One region of the Streptomyces sp. NBC_01352 genome, then DNA from elsewhere that is predicted to be linked to it. Evidence: riboswitches for the same ligand, from Rfam matches in the RefSeq annotation. Region 1 holds a riboswitch; each other region holds the start of a gene.

Region 1 (5,269 bases):
GGCCCAGTTGGAGCGCGAGTGGCTGGACCGGCTCGGCACGGTCGCGGGCCGAGCCGACGAACTGTGCCGGTACGCCGTCCTGTTCGGCGACCCGCAGCTCGCCCTGACCGCCGTACAGCGCGTCCTCGACGTGACGGCCGAGGAGGTACAGCAGATCGCCAAGGCCCGCCTGCGCCCCGACAACCGCGCGGTGCTCGTCTACGAGCCGATCTCCGGAGAACCTGCCGAGGACGCGGATCCCCCTGAAGACCCCGAGGCCGAGGCCACGGTCGAAGCCGGCGACAAGAACGAGGAGGCGGCCCGGTGACCGAGCTCGCCACGATGGAATTCCACCCCCAGCCCCAGGCCGGCGAGGCCAGGCCCTGGGCCTTCCCGGCGCCCGAGCGCGGCACGCTCGACAACGGCCTGACGGTCCTGCGCTGCCACCGCCCCGGCCAGCAGGTCGTCGCCGTGGAGGTGCTCCTGGACGCGCCCCTGGAGGCCGAACCGGCCGGTCTGGACGGCGTCGCCACGATCATGGCGCGGGCCTTCTCCGAGGGCACCGACAAGCACTCCGCCGAGGAGTTCGCCGCCGAGCTGGAGCGCTGCGGCGCCACCCTCGACTCGCACGCCGACCACCCCGGCGTCCGGCTCTCCCTCGAGGTCCCCGTCTCCCGCCTGGCCAAGGCGCTCGGCCTGCTCGCCGATGCCCTCAGGGCGCCCGCGTTCGCGGACAGCGAGATCGAACGTCTGGTCCGCAACCGCCTGGACGAGATCCCGCACGAGCTGGCCAACCCGTCCCGGCGTGCCGCCAAGGAGCTCTCCAAGGAGCTGTTCCCGGCCACCTCGCGCATGTCGCGCCCGCGCCAGGGCACCGAGGAGACGGTCGAGAAGATCGACTCCGCGGCCGTGCGCGGCTTCTACGAGAAGCACGTCCGCCCCGCCACCGCCACCGCCGTGGTCGTCGGCGACCTCACCGGCATCGACCTCGACGCGCTGCTCGGTGACACGCTCGGCTCCTGGACGGGCTCCTCGGCCGAGCTCCGTCCCGTGCCGCCGGTGACCGCCGACGACACCGGCCGGGTCGTCATCGTGGACCGCCCCGGCGCCGTCCAGACGCAGCTGCTGATCGGCCGTATCGGTCCCGACCGGCACGATCGCGTGTGGCCCGCCCAGGTGCTCGGCACCTACTGCCTGGGCGGCACCCTCACCTCCCGCCTGGACCGCGTCCTGCGCGAGGAGAAGGGCTACACCTACGGTGTGCGGGCGTTCGGTCAGGTCATGCGCTCCGCTCCGGACGGCACGGGTGCCGCGATGCTGGCGATCAGCGGCTCCGTCGACACCCCGAACACCGGCCCCGCCCTGGACGACCTGTGGACGGTGCTGCGCACCCTCGCCTCCGGAGGGCTCACCGACGCCGAGCGTGACGTCGCCGTGCAGAACCTCGTCGGAGTGGCGCCGCTGAAGTACGAGACGGCGGCGGCCGTGGCGAGCACGCTGGCCGACCAGGTCGAGCAGCACCTGCCGGACGACTTCCAGGCGACGCTCTATCAGCAACTCGCGGCGACGGGCACCGTCGAGGCCACCGCGGCGGTCGTGAGCGCCTTCCCGGTCGACCGTCTGGTGACCGTCCTCGTCGGGGACGCGGCGCAGATCAAGGAGCCCGTGGAGGCTCTCGGGATCGGCGAAGTCACCGTCGTTTCGGCGGAGTAGGCGCACGCGCGCGTGGCGAAGCGGGCCAACGCGCGTCCAGGGGCCCTGGTGACCCAAGAGTCACCAGGGCCCCCCTATGTCCGAATTGAGGGAGAGGTTGCCTGTCTGCCCTGTGGCATGCGCTACAAAAGCCGTGATCCGTTTGGGGTTTGAAACTTGGCGCGTTTAGCGTCATGCGGGCTGTCCGTCAGGCACCGCGCCGCATCCGCGGCACCGGGCAGCCATCGCCGAGTCCCCACATGGCGCGAGCCAGGGGAGCCGGGGACCCACACCACAAGTCCCTGGGGTGAATCGGACGCCCGCGCGCATCGCGAGGGGGCCCGTAGGAGACCTTCCTGCTCCGAACCCGTCAGCTAACCCGGTAGGCGAGAAGGAAGGAAAGGATCAGCCACTACATGGCGTTCACCTGCGCCACCGGGAAGCATCGTCGTCCCAGCCGGATGAAGCGCACCACCGCCCGTGCGGCGGGTGTCGCGGCCCTCACCACCACCGGTGTCGTCGGCACCCTGGCCGCCCCGGCGCTTGCCGCCGAATCCGCAGTCGAGCAGACCGGTTTCATCCCCGTCATCTCCACCGGCGACTCGATCGCCGACCAGATAGACGCCCAGGCCGCCGCCCAGAAGCAGGCCGCCGAGGAGGCCGAGGCCCAGCGGAAGGCCGCCGAGGAGGCCGCGCGCAAGAAGGCGGCCGCCCAGGCCAAGGAGGCGCGCGAGATCAAGGAGCGCGCCGCCCGCGAGGCCGAGCGCAAGCTCCTCAACTCCTACGTCGCACCGATCTCCGGCTCGTACGTCTCGACCGGCTACAAGACCGGCGGCGCCGTGTGGTCCTCCGGCAGCCACACCGGCGTCGACTTCCACGCCGCCAGCGGCACCTCCGTCCAGGCGGTCGGCTCCGGCACGGTCGTCGAGGCCGGCTGGGGCGGGTCGTACGGCAACAACATCGTGATCAAGATGAACGACGGCACGTACACCCAGTACGGCCACCTGTCGTCCATCGGTGTCTCCGTCGGCCAGACGGTCACCCCGGGGGAGCAGATAGGCCGCTCCGGCGCCACGGGCAACGTCACCGGGGCGCACCTGCACTTCGAGGCCCGCACGACCGCGGAGTACGGCTCGGACATCAACCCCGTCGCCTACCTCCGCTCGCACGGTGTGAACGTCTGACGCTCGCGCCCGCGAACGTCCCACGCGCGCGTTCCGGCACCGTCTGACGACAGACGGCTCCCGTCCCGAAGCCCCGGCTCCCCGAGCCGGGGCTTTCGGCGTTTCAGACGGCCGTCTGTCCAAAAAATATCCATGGATTCCGGTCCGCCATCGGAAATTCCCGCTGATTGCAATAGAGTCACTGAACACACGTCAATCGTCGACGTTTCACGGGGATTAAAGCGGAGGTCGGTCATGCGTATTCCGGCGCACTCGGTATGCACGGCGATCCGGGACGACATCGTCGCGGGTGTCTACGAGCGCGGCAGCCGGCTCACCGAGGAACTGCTCGCGCGCCGCTACGGCGTCTCGCGCGTCCCCGTCCGCGAGGCCCTGCGCACGCTGGAGGCGGAGGGCTTCGTCGTGACCCGGCGGCACGCCGGTGCGTGCGTCGCGGAACCCACCGAGCAGGAGGGTGCCGACCTGCTGGAGATGCGCATGCTCCTGGAGCCGCTCGGCGCCTCCCGGGCCGCCCAGCGGCGCACCGAGGCCCATCTCAAGGTGCTGCGCGGCCTGGTCCGGCTGGGCCAGGAGCGGGCCAGGCGGGGCAACAGCGAAGACCTGCGCTCCCTGGGGGGCTGGTTCCACGAGACGCTCGCGCAGGCCTCCGGCAGTGCCGCGATGACCTCGATGCTGACCCAGCTGCGCCACAAGATCGCCTGGATGTACACGGTGGAGGCGCCGGCCAACCCGGTGGAGTCGTGGGCGGAGCACGGCGCGATCGTGGACGCGGTGGCGCGCGGCGACAGCGAACGCGCGCGGGCGCTCACGGCGCTGCACACGGAGCGCGCGACGGCGGCGCACCGGCTGCGATTCACCGGCGGCGGGGAGCGGACGGATCGTGTGAGGAACTCGCAACCTCCCGTAAACATGACGGGTCTGCGGCATTAACACAGGCACCGTATACAAAGAGGGGATAATTCGTGGGGGATTATTTCTGCTGCCCGTGAGCGGGAAATACGAAGGGCTCGCCCGATAATTCGGACGAGCCCTTCGCGGCAAACGTGAATTGCGTGCTTACACGGTCTCGGGGAGTTCTTCGAGACCCTCGGAGACCAGCTTCGCCAGACGGTCGAGGGCCACGTCGGCGCCCTCGGCGTCGGAGGCGAGGATGATCTCCTCGCCTCCCTGGGCGCCCAGACCGAGGACGGCCAGCATGGAGGCCGCGTTGACGGGGTTGCCGTCGGCCTTGGAGATCGTCACCGGGATACCTGCGGCCGTGGCGGCCCGGACGAAGATGGAAGCGGGGCGGGCGTGGAGACCCTCGGCCCAGCCGACGTTGACGCGGCGCTCAGCCATGTGATGCTGCCCTTCGGTGTATCAGGTTGTCTAGACCAGTTTCCCATATCGTGAAGCATGCCCGGAGCGGTCCTTCGTCCCGCCCCGCGGCGTCGTCGGACCGCGGCCTCGGTCCGGCTTCTCGTCCTCCACAGACTGCCTCGCGCCGTTGTCGTACGCGAGCCGTACTCTGGGGCCCATGCAGACCTCGTCGGACCGGCACGAGTATCCCGCCCACTGGGAGGCCGACGTGGTGCTGCGCGACGGGGGTACCGCGCGCGTCCGGCCCATCACCGTTGATGACGCCGATCGCCTCGTCAGCTTCTACGAGCAGGTGTCGGACGAGTCGAAGTACTACCGCTTCTTCGCGCCCTACCCTCGTCTGTCCGCCAAGGACGTCCACCGCTTCACGCACCACGACTTTGTGGACCGGGTGGGACTCGCGGCCACCATCGGCGGCGAGTTCATCGCCACCGTACGCTACGACCGCATCGGGTCCGACGGCATGCCCGCCTCCGCCCCGGCCGACGAGGCAGAGGTCGCCTTCCTCGTGCAGGACGCCCACCAGGGACGCGGCGTCGCCTCCGCCCTCCTCGAACACATCGGCGCCGTCGCGCGCGAGCGGGGCATCCGGCGGTTCGCCGCGGAGGTGCTGCCCGCCAACAACAAGATGATCAAGGTCTTCAGGGACGCCGGGTACACCCAGAAGCGCAGCTTCGAGGACGGCGTCGTACGCCTGGAGTTCGACCTGGAGCCGACGGACCGCTCGCTCGCCGTGCAGTACGCGCGCGAACAGCGCGCCGAGGCGCGGTCCGTGCAGCGGCTGCTCATGCCAGGGGCCGTCGCCGTGATCGGGGCCGGGCGGGCGCCCGGCGGTGTGGGCCGCAGCGTGCTCGACAACATCAGGGGCGCCGGATTCACCGGTCGGCTGCACGCCGTGAACAGGGCCCTCCCCGAAGAGCAGAAGGAACTCGGCGGGGTGCCCGCGTACCGGTCGGTGCGGGACATCGACGGGCCCGTCGACCTCGCGGTCGTCGCCGTGCCCGTGGAACACGTCCCTCACGTCGTCGAGGAGTGCGGACTGCACGGCGTGCAGG
Region 2 (5,269 bases), 1.3 Mb from region 1:
GGGGTCGAGGTCCAGGTCGCGACAGACCAGGGCCATCAGGCGCTTGGAGTCGGCGGCGTCGTAGATCGAGAAGGACGAGGTGAAGCCGAGCTTCTTGCTCTCGCGCCGCAGGATGCGCACGCACGCGCTGTGGAAGGTCATCACCCACATCGCGTTCGCGCGCGGGCCGACGAGGTGCTCGACGCGCTCCTTCATCTCGCCCGCGGCCTTGTTGGTGAAGGTGATCGCGAGGATCTGGCCCGGATGCACGTGCCGCTCGCCGAGCAGGTGGGCGATGCGGTGGGTGAGCACGCGGGTCTTGCCGGAGCCGGCGCCGGCCACGATGAGCAGCGGGGTGCCGTGGTGCACGACCGCGGCGCGCTGGTTCTCGTTCAGCCCGTCCAGGAGCGCGGCCGGGTCCACCGCCGGGCGCGGGGCGCCGTCGCGGTAGTACGCGTCCCGGTCCGGCGGCACGTCGAACTTCCCGCCGAACAGATCGTCCGGAACGGGCTCCGGTGCGTGATCGTCGTCGGGCGGCGGGGGTTCTTCCTCGTGGGCCCGGGGGCCCTGGAGGTTCGCCAGGAAGCTGTCATCAAAGAGGCTGCTCATCGCTCTCCGAGTCTAGGACGCCCCACTGACAGCCCGCCGCCACCCCAAGAACTTCGCCCCGTTCGAAGGGTTCTCCGGAAGAACTCCGCAAGGACTCCGGAAGGCTCCCGCAGGGCTCAGAAGCCGAGGATCTTCCAGAGCTGGCCGCCCGGTGTCTTCCTGCCCTCCAGCATCGTGCCGTCCCGGTCCGCGATCGACCAGGCCGAGACGTAGACCTTGCCGTCGTACGGGTCGACGGCCACGCCCGCCGGGAACGGCACCTTCACGCTCGTACGTTTGCCGTGCGAGACCTTCGTCACCCGGCCGGCGAAGAGCTGGCTGACGTACAGGTCGCCCTTGTCGTTGAAGGCGATGCCTCCGATGGAGCCGAAGCCGGACTTCCAGCCGAGGATCTTGCCGGTCCGGGGGTCGACCTTCCACACCCGCGCGGTGGGCTTGGCGGCCTCGCCGTTCAGCTCGCCGACGTAGAGCGTGCCGTCGGGGCCGAGGGCGAGGGAGGTGGGGACGGACTCGTTGCCGTCGTGGTCCGGGAAGACCGTGAAGGGGCGGGCCCTGCCGCCGGGCGAGACGACGACCAGGTCGTTTCCGGCCGCGTCCGCGACGATCTTGCGGCCGTCGGGGAGGGCGAGGACGGCGTACGGGTTGGACTCCAGCGACGCCTTGTGCGGGTTGTGCCGGAACTCGACGGCCGAGATGTCCGCGGCGATCCTCGCCTTGCCGTGCCCGAGGTCCAGCAGCTTGCCGAGGGTGTTCCAGGGCGGGGCCGTCGGGACTCCGGCCTCCGGCGGGGCGTACGTCTCGACGCCCCAGACCTTGCCGTGCAGGGCGGAGACACCGTCGAGGCCGGTCGCGAAGCCGCCGTCCGGGGCGGCGCCCGAGGGCAGCCCCTTCACCACCCTGTGGTGCTTCCACGCGCCCCCGTCCCAGTAGACCTTGGTGAGCGCGGAGGTGAGTCCGACGCACGTCTCGCCCTCGGGCCCCTCCCCGATGCACTTCTTGCCGCCCCGGCCGGCCTCGGCGACGTACAGCCGACCGTGGTCGTAGGAGAGCTGGCGCGGGTTGTCGAGGCCGGTCGCGATCACCCGGACGACCGGTTTGCCGCCCGCCTGACCTCCCTGGCCCGCGCTGGCGGGCGCGACGCCCGCGGTGGCGGCGAGTGCGACTCCTGTCGCGAGTCCCGTGGCGACGAGTGTCCTGCGTTTCGTCATGGCCGTGCCCCTCTTCCCCAGCCACGGCACCGGACCGCGGCTGGGTGGAAGCTAGCGCCCCGAAGGGGGCGGACGTCATCACTCCGGCGAAAATACGCACAAGTCGTGGCAGATCACTCCGGATCGACCACGGTGAGCCATGTCCTGACCCAAGGTCACGAAAATGTATCGGGCATATCGAACATCAACCTTCACAGGGGCCACACCAGTTGGCTACGGTGCCGGACAGGCCGTACGACACCCACCGGCGAACGTCGCCGGGCCGCACGGCCTCCGCCGAGTCCGACGCGCCGCCGCGCGCCCGGAGCCGGGGACCCACCGACCTTGGGGTGAATCGGCCCGAACTCCCTTCCAGGGAAGGGCCGTAGGGCAAACCTTCCTAACCACCCGCCCGAACCCGACAGCTAACTCGGTAGGCGGAACGTGGAAGGAGTCGCCTCCCTTGGCGTCGCACCGCAAGTCGCGCCCTTCGGGCACGCGCGTAGCAGGCATACGGACCCCGGCCCTTGCCACGGCCGCCCTCACCTCCGTGGCCCTGCTGTCCCAGACGGCCAACGCCGCCCCGTCGGCCGACGACAAACCGAGCCTCGAAGAGGTCGAGAAGAAGGTCGACGACCTGTACCGGCAGGCGGAGTCGGCGACCGACAAGTACAACGCGGCCCAGGAGAAGACCGCGAAGCAGCGCAAGCGCGTCGACACCCTCCTCGACGACGTCGCCCAGCGCACCCAGAGCCTCAACGAGGCGCGGGAGGAACTCGGCACCTTCGCCGCCGCCCAGTACCGGACCGGCGCCTCCGCCCCCGACACGGCGACCTTCCTGCTCGCGGACTCCCCGCAGGACTACTTCGACCAGACCCAGCTGATGGGCCGGCTGACCAACCGCCAGAAGGGCGCGGTCGACGACTACGTCACCGAGCAGTCCGAGACGATGAAGAAGCGCCAGGAGGCCACCGAGAGCCTTCAGACGCTCACCAAGTCACAGGGCGAGCTCAAGACCGCCAAGGCGACGGTGCAGACGAAGCTCGCCGACGCCCGCGCGCTGCTGTCGCAACTGACCGCCGAGGAGAAGGCCCGGCTCGCGGCGATCGAGCGGAAGAAGCAGCAGGAGGCCGCGGCCAAGGCGGCCGAGCTGGCGCGGCAGCAGGCGGCGGAGCAGAAGGCCCGGGAGGAGGCGGCGGCTCAGCAGGAGACGGACAGCGGCTCGTCGAGCTCTTCCTCCTCCACCACCACCGACTCGTCCACCGCCACGGACGCCTCGTACGCCACCAAGGCCGAGAAGGCGCTCGCCTTCGCCCGCGCCCAGATCGGCAAGCCGTACGTCTGGGGCGCCACCGGCCCCGAGTCCTACGACTGCTCCGGCCTCACCCAGGCCGCCTGGAAGGCCGCCGGCGTCGACATCCCGCGCGTCACCTACGACCAGGTCAAGGCCGGCACCACGGTCTCCGTCTCCGCCGCCCAGCCCGGTGACCTGGTCTTCTTCTACGACGACATCAGCCACGTCGGCCTCTACATCGGCAACGGCATGATGATCCACGCCCCGAAGCCGGGCGCGTACGTCCGCGAGGAGTCCATTTTCTACGACGGCGAGTCGTCGATCCACAGCGTGGTGCGGCCGGCCTGACCGGACGCCGCCCGGCCGCGGGCGCGGGCCCTGGTCAGTGACCTCCCTGGTTCTCGACACAGGGCCCCGCTCCCGGCTGGGGCTCGGCGTAGACGCCGTGCACCTCGCCGGTCAGCTCGTCCTTCGTCACCCGCCCGGACACGCACACGACGCCCGTGTAGACGGCGTAGTACCCGTTCCCGACGGAGACGCCATGCTCCTCGCCGCAGCCGACACGCCGCAGTGCCGCCTCCACGCGCTGGTCGCTGAAGCGGCCGAACTCCCCGGAGCCGCCTTCCTTCCGGACCTTCGCCAGCTCCGTGAGGATGAGCTCGGCCGACGCCTGCCCACTGGCCTGCTGCTCCGCGCTCAGGGACGCCTGCATGCGGTAGGCGTGGTTGTCGGCGTAGTTGGGGGGCGCGTCGGCGGGCCCGTCCGGCAGGCCTCCGTCCGGGCTCGACGTGCTCGGAACGGGTGAGGAAGGCAGCGCGGTGGGTGTCCCGGCCGGCTGCGCGCACGTCGGCGGGGGCGGGTAGGAGGGCGTCGGGCTGCCCGACTGCGCGGAGCCGGCCTCATCGGCCGCCCCGCCCTTCTGGCTGCCGCACGCGGTCATGGTGATCACCATGAGGGAAGCTGCGGCGGCGGCCATGGCGGCTGATCGTCTGAAGGGCATGGGCAGAGTTTCCCCGCTCGGAGCGCGGGTTGTCATGAGCGGAACTACTCAGACCGTCGCCGCGAAGGTCTTTGCCGCGAAGGTCTTTGGAGAGGCCGAGGATGCGCGACCTCGGCCCGGACCGGCGTCCGGTTCCTCAGGTCCACAGCACCGCGATGAAGATGTTCGCCGTGGTCAGCGCGCCGACCAGCCCGAACAGCCGCTTGTCCACCGTCTCCTCGTCCCGCTGGACGTAGACGAGCCCGAGGATCACGATCAGCAGGGCCAGCTTCACGCCGATCTTGATGTTGTTGACGGACTGGTCGTCGGCCTGGTTGAGGCCGACCAGGACGACGCCGGTGACCAGCATCGTCAGCGCGCCGTGCAGCATCGCCGGGACGAAGCGGGCGGTGCCCTGGCCCATCGCCTTCATCTGGGTGAGGAAGCCGCCGAGCAGCGAGGCGATGCCGATGATGTGCAGGCCGACGAAGAGATGGATGAGTACGTCCATGAGGCCGGAGCCTAATCAGACCCCCGGGCGCCCTCCGACACCGCCCCGTCCCAACCGCCTCTTTCGACCCCGGCCCCGACCCCGACCTCGGCCCCGGTTCCTGCCTCGCCTCACCCACCTCGCCTCGCCGTGGCAGATCTTGCATATATGCGGCCCATAGCACCCGCCCGCCCTCACTGGTCCGGATTCGGCACATCGGTCATCGCTCTGCGTGAAGTCGACGGGGCCGACCGCGGATCACGGTCACATACGGTCACCCGGTGGTCAGCTCGGAGAACTTCCGCACATCGCGTTACCCCGCCGTCACACTCAGGTTTAGCGTCCTCCCTCAGGTGACCGGCTCCCCACCGCCGCCCGGACCAGGGGCGGCAGTCGGCCACCACCGCCGAGAAGGTCCGGCGGCGGTCCGCTCCCCCTGTGCGGGTCGTCGCCGGACGCGTGACCGCCCCCGGGTGGCCGTACGTCCGCTCCGCTTGGCGTTCGTACGGACAGGGCGGTCGTACGAGTCGTACGAAAGGACGTGCAGTCCACGTGGCAGCGCACCGCAAGCCCCGGCAACGCTCGGTCAGCGGCACCAAGGCCCGGACGGCGGCGACGATCGCCCTCGCGGGCGCGGCGACCGCGACCGGCTTCGACGGGACCGGACACGCCGAGCCTCAGCTCACGCCGGCGCAGGTCAAGGCGAAGGTGGACAAGCTGTACCAGGAGGC
Region 3 (5,269 bases), 2.6 Mb from region 1:
AATCCTGTCCCCGCTACTGAAGGCCGAGGGCCGGAATCCAGAAATGGGTTCCGGCCCTCGGTGTATGTGTACGCCGGTCGGCCCTCACCGGTCGCCCCCCGCCACCGGTCCGGGAAACCTGGGTGCAGTGGTGACGGGACCGGACGTACGTGGGGGAGACGAGTGGTGCGGCCTGGTGACGCGGAGGAGGGGCGCCGCATCTCCAGCCTGCGGGTCGTTCTCCAGGTACTCCCCGTCCTGCTGATCGTCGGGGGAGTCTTCTACGACCTCCTCACCCCGCACGCCTTCACCGCGATCCCCTTCTTCACCGCCGCCCCGCTCGTGGCCGCGCCGGTCTACTCGCTGAGCGGCACCGTCGTGACAGGGGGCGTGGCCCTGATCGCCACGTACGCGGTCCATGCCCGGTACGGACTCGCCGCGGACGCCGACACGGTCACCGAGGTGGTCACCGTGGCCACGGTCGCCGTGCTGGCCGCCGTCATCAACCGTGTCGTACGCCGGGGCGAGGGGCGCCTCGCCTCCGCGCGCGGGATCGCCGAGGCCACCCAGCGCGCGGTGCTGCCCGAGCCCGCCGGACGGATCGGCGGGTTCGACATCGCGGCCCGCTACGAGGCGGCCCAGGCGGACGCCTTCATCGGGGGTGATCTGTATGCGGTGCAGGACAGTCCGTACGGCGTCCGGCTCGTCGTAGGTGATGTGCGGGGCAAGGGGATGGGGGCGGTGGCGGCGGTCTCCATCGTGATCGGGGCCTTCCGGGAGGCCGCCGAGCAGGAGGCGACGCTGGAGGCGGTCGCGCAGCGGCTGGAGCGGGCGCTGGCGCGCGAGGCCACGCGGCGGGGCGGGATCGAGGCCTTCGAGGGGTTCACGACGGCCGTGCTGGCCGAGCTTCCGTACGGGCGCGGCGTGGTGCGGATCGTCAACCGGGGGCATCCGCCACCGCTCCTGCTGCACGTCGACGGCACCGTGCGCTGCCTGCTCGCGCGGGAGGCCGCGCTGCCGCTCGGCATGGGAGACCTCGGCACCTGGCCCGACCGCGCCGACGAGACCGGTTTCCCGGCCGGGGCCACGCTGCTGCTGCACACCGACGGGCTGTCCGAGGCGCGGAACGCCCGCGGGGAGTTCTACGACCCCGAGGCGCGGCTCGCGGGGCGCACCTTCCGTGCCCCCGGTGAGCTTCTGCGCACCCTCGCCGAGGAGGTGCGCCGGCACACCGGAGGCGGCATGACGGACGACATGGCGCTGCTCGCCGTACGACGGCCCTGAGGGTCCGTTGTTACGAGGGGTGATCGGATGAGAGCCCTCCGCATAACAACTGACGCACCGTCAGCACTTGTGGGGTTGCTGAGGCTTGGCCAACTCGCCCGTTTTTCGCCGGTCATGGGTCGTAAGTCCTGCGCGGAAAGGTTAATGATCAAGAGGAACAGCTTGGAATCAGGGCCCCGCGTCTATTAACGTTCGATAACGCAGCGCGGTCGTCCCAGCCGTCACAAGAGTCGGCTCCGTGCGCACGCGCCGAATCCCGCAAGGGAACCGGGGAACCACCAATTGGGGTGAATCGCGCGGAAACCGCCGTGAAGTCACGGCCGGTATACGCGCGTAGGAGACCTTCCTGCTCCGAACCCGTCAGCTAACCCGGTAGGCGAGAAGGAAGGAAAGGAGCACGCCCACGTGGCGTCCAACCGGCCTGCCCCAGAAGCCCCGTTCGTGCCGAGCCAGCGCGACACCGAGACCTTCGGCTACGGCACCTACAGCACCGACGAGGGCCCCTGGACGGAGTGGAATCCCACCGAGGAGTCCCTCCCACCCGTACGTGGCCGGCATCGCGTCGCCAAGCAGCGCGGCGGACTCGCGCGCGGCGGACTCGCCCGCAGCTCCACCGTCCTCGGCGTCGGCGTCATAGCCGCTGTCGGCGCGGGCGGCATGGCCAGCGCGCAGACCGGCAAGCCGCCGGTGTCGATCTCCATGCCCGACCTGCCCAACGTGGGCTCCCTCATCTCCGACGACTCGGACGCCGCCGAGGACTCCACCACCGCGCTCAGCACCGTCAGCGTGGCCGCCGCGGACACCGAGGAGAGCACGGCCGACGCCGGCGAGGTGCTGCGCGCCCGGATCATGGCCCAGGCCGAGCAGCAGCAGGACCAGGTCGAGAGCAAGGCCGCGGCTGAAGCCGTCGCCGAGGCCGAGAAGGCCGCCGCCGACGCGGCCGCCAAGGCGGAGCAGGAGGCCGAGGCCAAGGCCGCCGCCGCGAAGAAGAAGGCGGAGGAGGAGGCCGCGCAGAAGGCCGAGGCCGCGCGCCTCGCCGAGCTGGCCAAGCAGTTCGCGCTGCCGACCTCCTCGTACACCGTCACCTCCACCTTCGGCCAGGCCGGCTCCCTTTGGTCCTCCGGCTACCACACCGGCCTCGACTTCGCCGCGCCCACGGGCACGCTGATCAAGGCCGTCCACACCGGGACGATCACGCAGGCCGGCTGGGACGGGTCGTACGGCTACAAGACCGTGCTCACCCTCGATGACGGCACCGAGATCTGGTACGCCCACCAGTCCTCGATCAGCGTCAGCGTCGGCCAGAAGGTCAACACCGGTGACGTGATCGGGCGCGTGGGTGCGACGGGGAACGTGACCGGGGCGCATCTGCACCTCGAGGTCCACACCGACGGTTCCGGCTCCGGGATCGACCCGATGGCGTGGCTGCGGAGCAAGGGCCTCAACCCCTGACCGTCGTGTTACCCGAGTCCCGGCGGTCCTGACGGCATCCCCCCGACGTCAGGGCTGCCGGTCAGGGATTTACGGGGTTTTTGCGTGTGACCATGGAATCGGGGGATCCTGGGCGGTCGTTGAGGTGAGGTATGACTTCACCTTCGCTTCGCAAGCTCGGTTCCTCGGACCTCGAGGTCTTCCCGCTGTCCCTCGGAGGCAACGTCTTCGGCTGGACCGCCGACGAGGCGGCCTCCTTCGCCGTCCTCGACGCGTACACCGCCGCGGGCGGCAACTTCATCGACACCGCCGACTCCTACTCGGCGTGGGTCGAGGGCCACCGGGGCGGCGAGTCCGAGACCGTCGTCGGCAAGTGGGCCAAGGCGCGCGGCAACCGCGCGGACGTGGTGATCGCGACCAAGGTGAGCCAGCACCCCGAGTACCAGGGCCTGACCGCCGCCAACATCAAGGCCGCCGCCGACGCCTCCCTTCGGCGCCTCGGCACCGACTACATCGACCTCTACTACACGCACTTCGACAAGCCGGATGTGCCGGTGGAGGAGATCATCGGCGCGCTCGACGAGCTCGTGAAGGCGGGCAAGGTGCGGTACATCGGCGCGTCCAACATCTCCCCGCAGCGGCTCGAGGCGTCCCTCGCCTTCTCCGACCGGGAGGGCCTGGCACGGTACGTCGCCCTCCAGCCCCACTACAACCTGGTCTCCCGCGACACGTACGAGGGCGACCTCCAGAACCTGGCCGAACGCTCCGGCCTCGCGGCCGTCCCGTACTACGCGCTCGCCTCCGGCTTCCTCACCGGCAAGTACCGCCCCGGCACGACCGTCGACAGCCCGCGGGCCGGCGGCGCGGCCAAGCACCTCGACACCGAGCGCGGCCGCAAGGTCCTCACCGCCCTGGACGAGATCGCCCGGTCCCACGACGCGCCGGTCGCCACGGTCGCCCTGGCGTGGCTCGCGGCCCGGCCGACGGTGGCGGCGCCGATCGCCTCCGCACGCACGGTCGAGCAGCTGCCGGCGCTGGTGGGGGTGGCGGAGCTGGCCCTGACGGAGGCGGAGGTCGCGCGGTTGACGGAGGCGTCGGCCTGATCTTTGGGCGCGCACGTCTCGGTGTCCGGCGGTGGCCTGCCGGTGTCCGGCGGTGCGCTTCCTGATTACGTCCGATACGGGTTGTACGAGTTGTAGGAGGGATACGGCACCGCCGGATACGCGGCAGGCCCCGCCGGATACCCGTACACCCCGTACACCGGCCACGGCGGCGCGGTCACCGCCACCGGCGGTGCCGTCGCCCGTGCCGCGTGGTCCAGCGCGGGGCGCGCCACCTCCCGGCGCCACCACAGCTCGGCCAGCAGCTCCCGTTCCCGTACGACGAAGTCGGCCTCGGCCCGCCCGCGGCGCCCCCGATGCCGTAGGAAGGCCAGCGAGGTCGCGTACGCCTCGTACTGCGCCACCGCCCGCGCCGCGGGCCGACCGAAGTGCCGACGGGCGTAGTCGCGGGCCAGTCGCCGTGCCCGCATCGAGCCGAGCGCGTACGGCTCGGTCGGCGACAGCCAGCCCGCCACCGCGTAAGCGGGCAGCTCTTCCCGTACGGTCTTCAGCTCACGCTGCCGGGTCCAGATGACGAGCCAGGTCAGCAGCCCGAAGGCGGGCACCATGAAGGCCGCGTAGACCGCGAAGAACCCGTACTCGCCGAACGTCGAGGAGCCGTTCCAGATCGCGTGCATGCCCATCGCGAGCAGCAGCCCGGACAGCGGCAGCAGGACGCGCCGCAGGTGGTGGCGTTCCGCCGAGAGCGCGGAGATGCCGAAGCCGATGCCGGTGAGGACGGTGAAGAGCGGGTGCGCGAACGGCGACATGATGATCCGCACGAAGAAGGTCGCCGCGGTGACGGAGGCGATCCCGGTGTCGCCGGTGAGCTGGTCGGTGCCGAAGGCGGTGCCGAGGTAGAGGATGTTCTCGGTGAAGGCGAAGCCGGTGGCGGTGACCCCGGCTATCACCACCCCGTCCACGATCCCGGTGAAGTCACGGCGCCGGAAGAGGAAGACGAGTAGAACGGCCGCGGCCTTGGCCGACTCCTCCACGACCGGCGCTATGACGGTCGCGCCGAGGGTGTCCGCGCTGGAGGGATCCGCCGTGGCCGTCGCTATCCATCTCGTCGCGAAACTGTTGGCGATGATCGCTATCAGCGCCGCCGCGCAGGCCCCCCAGGCGAAGGAGAACAGGAGGTTGCGCCAGGGGCCGGGCTCTACCCGGTCGAGCCAGCGGAAGGCGGTCATGAGGAGCGGCACGGGCAGGACGGCGAGTCCGAGCCCGACCAGGAAGCCCTCCGTGCCGGTCTGTTCGCGCACCAGGGCGAGGATGACGAGTCCGGAGAGTGCGAGCAGGGTGCTCAGCCCGCCGTAACGCACCCACTTCCTCTGCCACCAGTGCGCGTGCCGCAGTGCGCCGCCGGTCGGATCACCGGGGTGCGTCGGGTAGGGGGGAACGGTGGCCACGGCATTGACCCTAACGAGGCAGAGGCGCCGTCCGCAGGGGGAGAGGGGGGTTCAGGCGCCGGTGGG
Region 4 (5,269 bases), 1.6 Mb from region 1:
TGCGCGAGCCGCTGCTCCGTGCCTACGTCAGCGACTCCCACCCCCCGGCCACGGTCTACGACACCCTGCCCGGCCGCTGGGTCGGCGAGCCCGCCTGGCCCTCCCCCAACGTCTCGATGGTCTCGCACGCCCTCGAGGGCACCCCTCTCCTGGTCCGCTCCCCGCAGCACACGGGTGTCGACGCCGGCCGCTTCCTCCCCCTGGGGAACGACGCCGACCTGCCGCCCGACCAGCGGGAGGAGGACGCGCGGTCGGTGTGCTTCGAGTTCCAAGCCGACGAGGAGACCTGGGTGTTGGGGCGGCCGAGGGTGCGGCTCAGGCTGACCTGTGAGGTGCCGCGCGGCCAGGTGATCGCCCGGGTGTGCGACGTCGCCCCGGACGGCGCCTCGACGCTGGTCACCCGCGGCGTACTGAACCTGTCGGCGCGGCAGGGGCGGGACCGGGCGGTGCCGTGGGAGCCGGGCGTCACCGAGGACGTGGAGTTCGAGCTGAACGGCATCGGGCACGCCTTCCCGGCCGGTCATCTCGTCCGGCTGGCCGTCTCCTCCGCGTACTGGCCGTGGATCTGGCCGCAGCCCGACTCGGCGGCCGGCTTCACCCTGGACCCGGAGGGCAGCTTCCTCGAACTCCCGGTGCGCACAAGGGAGTCCGCCTCCGGCATCGCGTTCGAGGAACCGGAGCAGTCCGAGCCGCTCGGCGTCAACGTCCCCGTCACGCTCGACGAACCGCGCCCCGAGCGGCTGGTCGTCCGCGATGTGGCCAAGGGTGAGTGGCGACTGGAGGTCGACCCGCGCTACGGCGGCACCCGCGTGTATCCCGACGGTCTGGAGTTCACCGAGGACGCGCTGGAGACGTACACGATCAACGAGTCGGACCCCCTGTCGGCCCGGGCCCGCTCGGACTGGACGGTCGAGCTGCACCGGCCGGAGCTCGCCTGGCGGGCGACGGTCCGCACACGGTCGGAGATCAGCTGTGACGGAACGGACTTTTCCACCTCAAACGAGGTGATTTGCACGGACGGCGACGAGGTCGTCTTCCACCGGACGTGGGAGAAGCGGATTCCACGGACGGCCGGTTGACCACGAGTTGGGCTCATTGCCCGTTTTGGCCACCCTTGTTCTCGCCCGTGAGTTGGGTCACTTGCGGCCGGCTGCGGCCACACCTCCGCACGCCCGCGTTTCGCCTTGCCTTTCGCGCCAGTTGAGACTTGGCAACCGCAAAGGATCAAGCACCCCAAATGCCTCAGACCAAGGTCATAGCCCTGAAGTGTGAATCAGCCACTTGTTTCGGCCATGTGCTCTCGCATACGTTCCGGGCCTGTCGGGCGGACGCCTAATCCTGCCGCCGCCCACAGAACACTCATCGACCAACACCGCACGGCAGGAGCGGGGGACCCAGGTAAGCGCCGCACCGGACATCACGCCGGAACGGCTAGGGGTTAAGTCGCGCCGCCTCACGGCGGTACGGCCGGGCAGCTCCCGCCCGAACCCGACAGCTCACCTCGTAGGCGCCGGAGAGGAACAGCGCCATGCCCGCAGGCAAGCACCGTCGTACCCGCACCAACCCGCTCACCCGAGGCGTCGTCACCGCCGGAACAGGCGTCGCCGCCCTCGCCCTCCCGCTCCTGGGCGCGACCACCGCGAGCGCCGCGCAGCCGGCCAAGGCCCCCGCCGCCGCGCCGGCCGCGGCACAGGTCAAGTCCGTCACGTACACCACGGTCAAGGGCGACTCGCTCTACGGCATCGCGGACAAGTACGACACTCCCGGCGGCTGGCGCCAGCTGTACAAGGACAACCGCAAGGCCGTCGGCGACAACCCCCGGCTGATCCACCCGGACGTCGAGCTGACGGTCAAGACGGCGAAGAAGTCCGGCACGACGGCCGACAAGGCCTCGACGTCCGCCAAGAAGTCCGCCCAGTCCGTCGCCAAGGCCACCCAGGCCTCCGCCAAGACGTACGCGGACAACCTCGACGGCTGGATCCGCGAGGCGATGGACATCATGGCGCAGAAGGGCATCCCCGGCTCGTACGACGGGATCTACCGCAACATCATCCGCGAGTCGTCCGGCAACCCCCAGGCCATCAACAACTGGGACTCCAACGCCGCCGCGGGCACCCCCTCCAAGGGCCTGCTCCAGACCATCGACCCGACCTTCCAGGCGTACCACGTCGAGGGCACGTCGTGGGACCCGTACGACCCGGTCGCGAACATCACCGCCGCCTGCAACTACGCGGCCGCGCGGTACGGCTCGATCGACAACGTCTTCGGGGCGTACTGAGCCCGACTACCGCTGAGGAAACAGTCTTTCGAGGACGACGGCGATGCCGTCGTCCTCGTTGGACAAGGTGATCTCGTCGGCCACGCACTTGAGTTCGGGGTGGGCGTTGGCCATGGCGACGCCGTGGCCGGCCCAGTCGAACATGGGGATGTCGTTGGGCATGTCCCCGAAGGCGATGGTGTGTTCGGGGCCGAGCCCGAGATGGTCGGCGGCCAGGGCGAGGCCCGTCGCCTTGGTGATGCCGCATGGCTGGAGTTCGACGGTCCCGGGGCCCGACATGGTGACCGTGGCGAGGGAACCCACCACCGAACGCGCCGTGGCCGCCAACTCGTCGTCGGACAGGTCGGGATGGCGCAGCAGCACCTTGCTGATGGGCGCGCTCCACAGGTCGTCGCGCCGCCCGACCCGGACGGCGGGCAGGGTCGGGTGCGGCATCAGATAGCCGGGCTCGATGAGGGTCAGCCCGTCGACGCCGTCCTGGTCGACGGCCGCGTACAACTGGCCGATCTCGGCCTCGATCTTGCCGAGCGCGGTCTCGGCCAGCTCCCGGTCCAGGGTGACCGACCACAGCAGACGGTCCGCGCCGGCGTCGTACACCTGCGCGCCCTGCCCGCACACCGCGAGCCCCTTGCTGCCCAGGTCGTCGAGGAGCGGCCGCACTCTGGGCGCCGGGCGGCCGGTCACCACCAGATGCCGGGCCCCGGCCGCCGCCACCCGCGCGAGCGCGGCGAGCGACCGGTCGGACAGCGTGTCGTCGCCTCGGAGCAGCGTTCCGTCCAGGTCGGTGGCGATGAGTGAATATGCGGTGGGTGCGGCCATGATCAGAGAATACGGATGGAACGCCGCATCGACTCGACGCGAACCGGACGGCTACAGCCTTCACATGCGTTGACACGCGCTCCGGTTAGGGCAGTTGGCGCCCTCACGCGGAGTCCCGTACCACCAGTTCCGTGGGCAGGATCACTCCCGCTGTGTCCTCCCCCGCGATCTGCGCGAGCAGCATGCGGACCATCTCGGCGCTGATGCGGTCGTAGGGCTGGCGCATGGTGGTGAGGGCCGGGGTGACGGCGGTGGCCGCGGCCGAGTCGTCGAAGCCGCCGACAGCGATGTCATCGGGGACCGAACGGCCGGACTGGTGCAGGGCGTTGACGACTCCGGCGGCCATGAGGTCGGAGGCGACGAACACCGCGTCGATGTCGGGCGCCTGCGCCAGCAGCCGACGGGCGGCCTGCTCGCCGCCGGTGCGGCGGTAGTCGCCCTCCACCACCAGCGCCGGGTCGTAGGGCAGTTCCGCCTCGGCGAGCACGTCGCGGTAGCCGGCCAGGCGGTCGGTACCGCCCGGGGTGTCCAGCGGGCCGGTGATCATGCCGATGCGGCGGCGGCCGCCGGCGAGGAGGTGGCGGACCATCTCCTGGGCGCCGTCGCGGTCGGCGGCCGCCACATAGCTGACCTTGGAGCCCAGACCGAGCGGCTTGCCGCAGGCCACCAACGGGATGCCGGCGTCGCGCAGTTCGGCGGCGACCGGGTCTCCGCTGTGGCTGGAGACCAGCAGCACGCCGTCGACGTGGCCCGAGGTGATGTACCGGGTCAGCCGGCGCCGGTCGTCGTCGCTCGCCGCCAGCATGAGCAGCAGCGGGATGTCGTGCTGGGCGAGGCGCTCGGTGCAACCCCGCAGCAGTACGTTGAAGTTGGGGTCCTCGAAGAACTTCTCCTGCGGCTCGGTCAGCAGGAAGGCCACCGAGTCCGAGCGTCCGGTGCTCAGGCTGCGGGCATGCCGGTTGACCACGTACCCGGTCTTCCTGATGGCGGCCTCGACGGCCCGGCGGGCGGCCGGGGAGACGTAGTGGCCGCCGTTCAGGAAGCGGGAGACGGTGCCCCGTGACACGCCGGCCTCCCGCGCCACGTCGTGGATGGTGGGCGGTCGGCGGCGTCCGTTGGCGCTGGTGGTCATGTTCCTCGTTCGTGACGGTGGGGTCGGCGGATGCCTCAGGCCTTGACCGAACCGCTCAGCAGGTCCAGGGACCAGAACCGCTGGATCACCAGGAAGAGCGCGATCAGCGGAATGATCGCCAGCAGACATCCGGTGATGACCAGGGTGTAGAGAGCGGGCTGCGAGGCGCCCTGCGCGAGCAGCGTGTAGAGCCCGAGGGTGAGCGGGAACTTGGTGTCGTCGGCCAGCATCACGTACGGCAGCAGGAAGTTGTTCCAGATGGCGACGAACTGGAAGAGGAACACCGTGATCAGGCCCGGCATCATCATCGGTACGGCGATCCGCGAGAAGATCCGCCACTCGCTCGCGCCGTCCATGCGGGCGGCCTCCAGGAGTTCGGCGGGCACCGCGGCGGCCGCGTAGATGCGGACCAGGTAGACGCCGTACGGGGAGAGGATGGACGGCAGCAGCATCGACCAGTACGAGTCGGCCATGCCCATCTTCGACAGCAGCAGGTACTGCGGGACGGTCAGCACGATGCTGGGCACCAGGACGCCGGCCAGGATCAGCTTGAAGATGAACTCCCGCCCCCGGAAGGCGAACCGGCCCAGCGCGTAGCCGCCGCCGGCCGAGACCGCGGCGGACAGCAGGGCACCGAAGCCCGCGTAGAGGGCGGAGTTGCCCATCCACGTCCAGTAGATGCCGTCCCGGTAGGCGGTCAGTTCGCTCAGGTTGTCGAAGAAGCCGGTGCCGGGCGCGAAGGTGAAGGTGGAGAACAGCTCCGACCGGTCCTTGGTCGCCGCCATCACCACCCAGGCGATGGGGACCAGGCAGTACAGCGCGCCGAGGAGCAGCACGAGGGTGGGGACCCAGGCCGTGCGCCGCGCACGGCTTGTGACCGGGGGCTTGCCGGTGGTGTCGGCGGTGAGGGTGAGGGGGGTCATGCCCGGTCCTCCCGGGTGTAGCGGTCGGAGACGCGCAGCAGGGTGAAGGAGATGAGGTAGGTGGCCAGGGCCAGGACCACCGCGGTGGCGGACGCGCCGTAGATGTCGGACTTCAGG

The links. A riboswitch is a leader RNA that binds a small molecule or an ion and turns the genes downstream of it on or off. The one in region 1 is predicted to bind cyclic di-AMP.
Region 2: another riboswitch for cyclic di-AMP. It lies ahead of OG252_RS21070 (C40 family peptidase); the one in region 1 lies ahead of OG252_RS15200 (M23 family metallopeptidase).
Region 3: another riboswitch for cyclic di-AMP. It lies ahead of OG252_RS27150 (M23 family metallopeptidase); the one in region 1 lies ahead of OG252_RS15200 (M23 family metallopeptidase).
Region 4: another riboswitch for cyclic di-AMP. It lies ahead of OG252_RS22210 (transglycosylase SLT domain-containing protein); the one in region 1 lies ahead of OG252_RS15200 (M23 family metallopeptidase).

The regions. Positions count from the first base shown of each region.
Region 1 covers NZ_CP108354.1:3,240,508-3,245,776, reverse strand. The annotation lists gene OG252_RS15210 (M16 family metallopeptidase) at 1-307, shown strand, start outside; gene OG252_RS15205 (M16 family metallopeptidase) at 304-1,692, shown strand; cyclic di-AMP (ydaO/yuaA leader) riboswitch at 1,908-2,074, shown strand; gene OG252_RS15200 (M23 family metallopeptidase) at 2,088-2,855, shown strand; gene OG252_RS15195 (GntR family transcriptional regulator) at 3,090-3,785, shown strand; gene OG252_RS15190 (HPr family phosphocarrier protein) at 3,912-4,193, opposite strand; gene OG252_RS15185 (bifunctional acetate--CoA ligase family protein/GNAT family N-acetyltransferase) at 4,372-5,269, shown strand, end outside.
Region 2 covers NZ_CP108354.1:4,563,805-4,569,073, forward strand. The annotation lists gene pcrA (DNA helicase PcrA) at 1-588, opposite strand, end outside; gene OG252_RS21065 (ScyD/ScyE family protein) at 705-1,796, opposite strand; cyclic di-AMP (ydaO/yuaA leader) riboswitch at 2,061-2,230, shown strand; gene OG252_RS21070 (C40 family peptidase) at 2,239-3,417, shown strand; gene OG252_RS21075 (hypothetical protein) at 3,452-4,069, opposite strand; gene OG252_RS21080 (hypothetical protein) at 4,206-4,559, opposite strand; gene OG252_RS21085 (C40 family peptidase) at 5,091-5,269, shown strand, end outside.
Region 3 covers NZ_CP108354.1:5,820,757-5,826,025, forward strand. The annotation lists tRNA gene OG252_RS27140 (tRNA-Met) at 1-16, shown strand, start outside; gene OG252_RS27145 (PP2C family protein-serine/threonine phosphatase) at 166-1,263, shown strand; cyclic di-AMP (ydaO/yuaA leader) riboswitch at 1,501-1,657, shown strand; gene OG252_RS27150 (M23 family metallopeptidase) at 1,669-2,715, shown strand; gene OG252_RS27155 (aldo/keto reductase) at 2,847-3,797, shown strand; gene OG252_RS27160 (PrsW family intramembrane metalloprotease) at 3,863-5,203, opposite strand; gene trmB (tRNA (guanosine(46)-N7)-methyltransferase TrmB) at 5,255-5,269, opposite strand, start outside.
Region 4 covers NZ_CP108354.1:4,806,177-4,811,445, forward strand. The annotation lists gene OG252_RS22205 (CocE/NonD family hydrolase) at 1-1,079, shown strand, start outside; cyclic di-AMP (ydaO/yuaA leader) riboswitch at 1,355-1,523, shown strand; gene OG252_RS22210 (transglycosylase SLT domain-containing protein) at 1,529-2,278, shown strand; gene OG252_RS22215 (HAD family hydrolase) at 2,285-3,097, opposite strand; gene OG252_RS22220 (LacI family DNA-binding transcriptional regulator) at 3,201-4,229, opposite strand; gene OG252_RS22225 (carbohydrate ABC transporter permease) at 4,265-5,152, opposite strand; gene OG252_RS22230 (carbohydrate ABC transporter permease) at 5,149-5,269, opposite strand, start outside.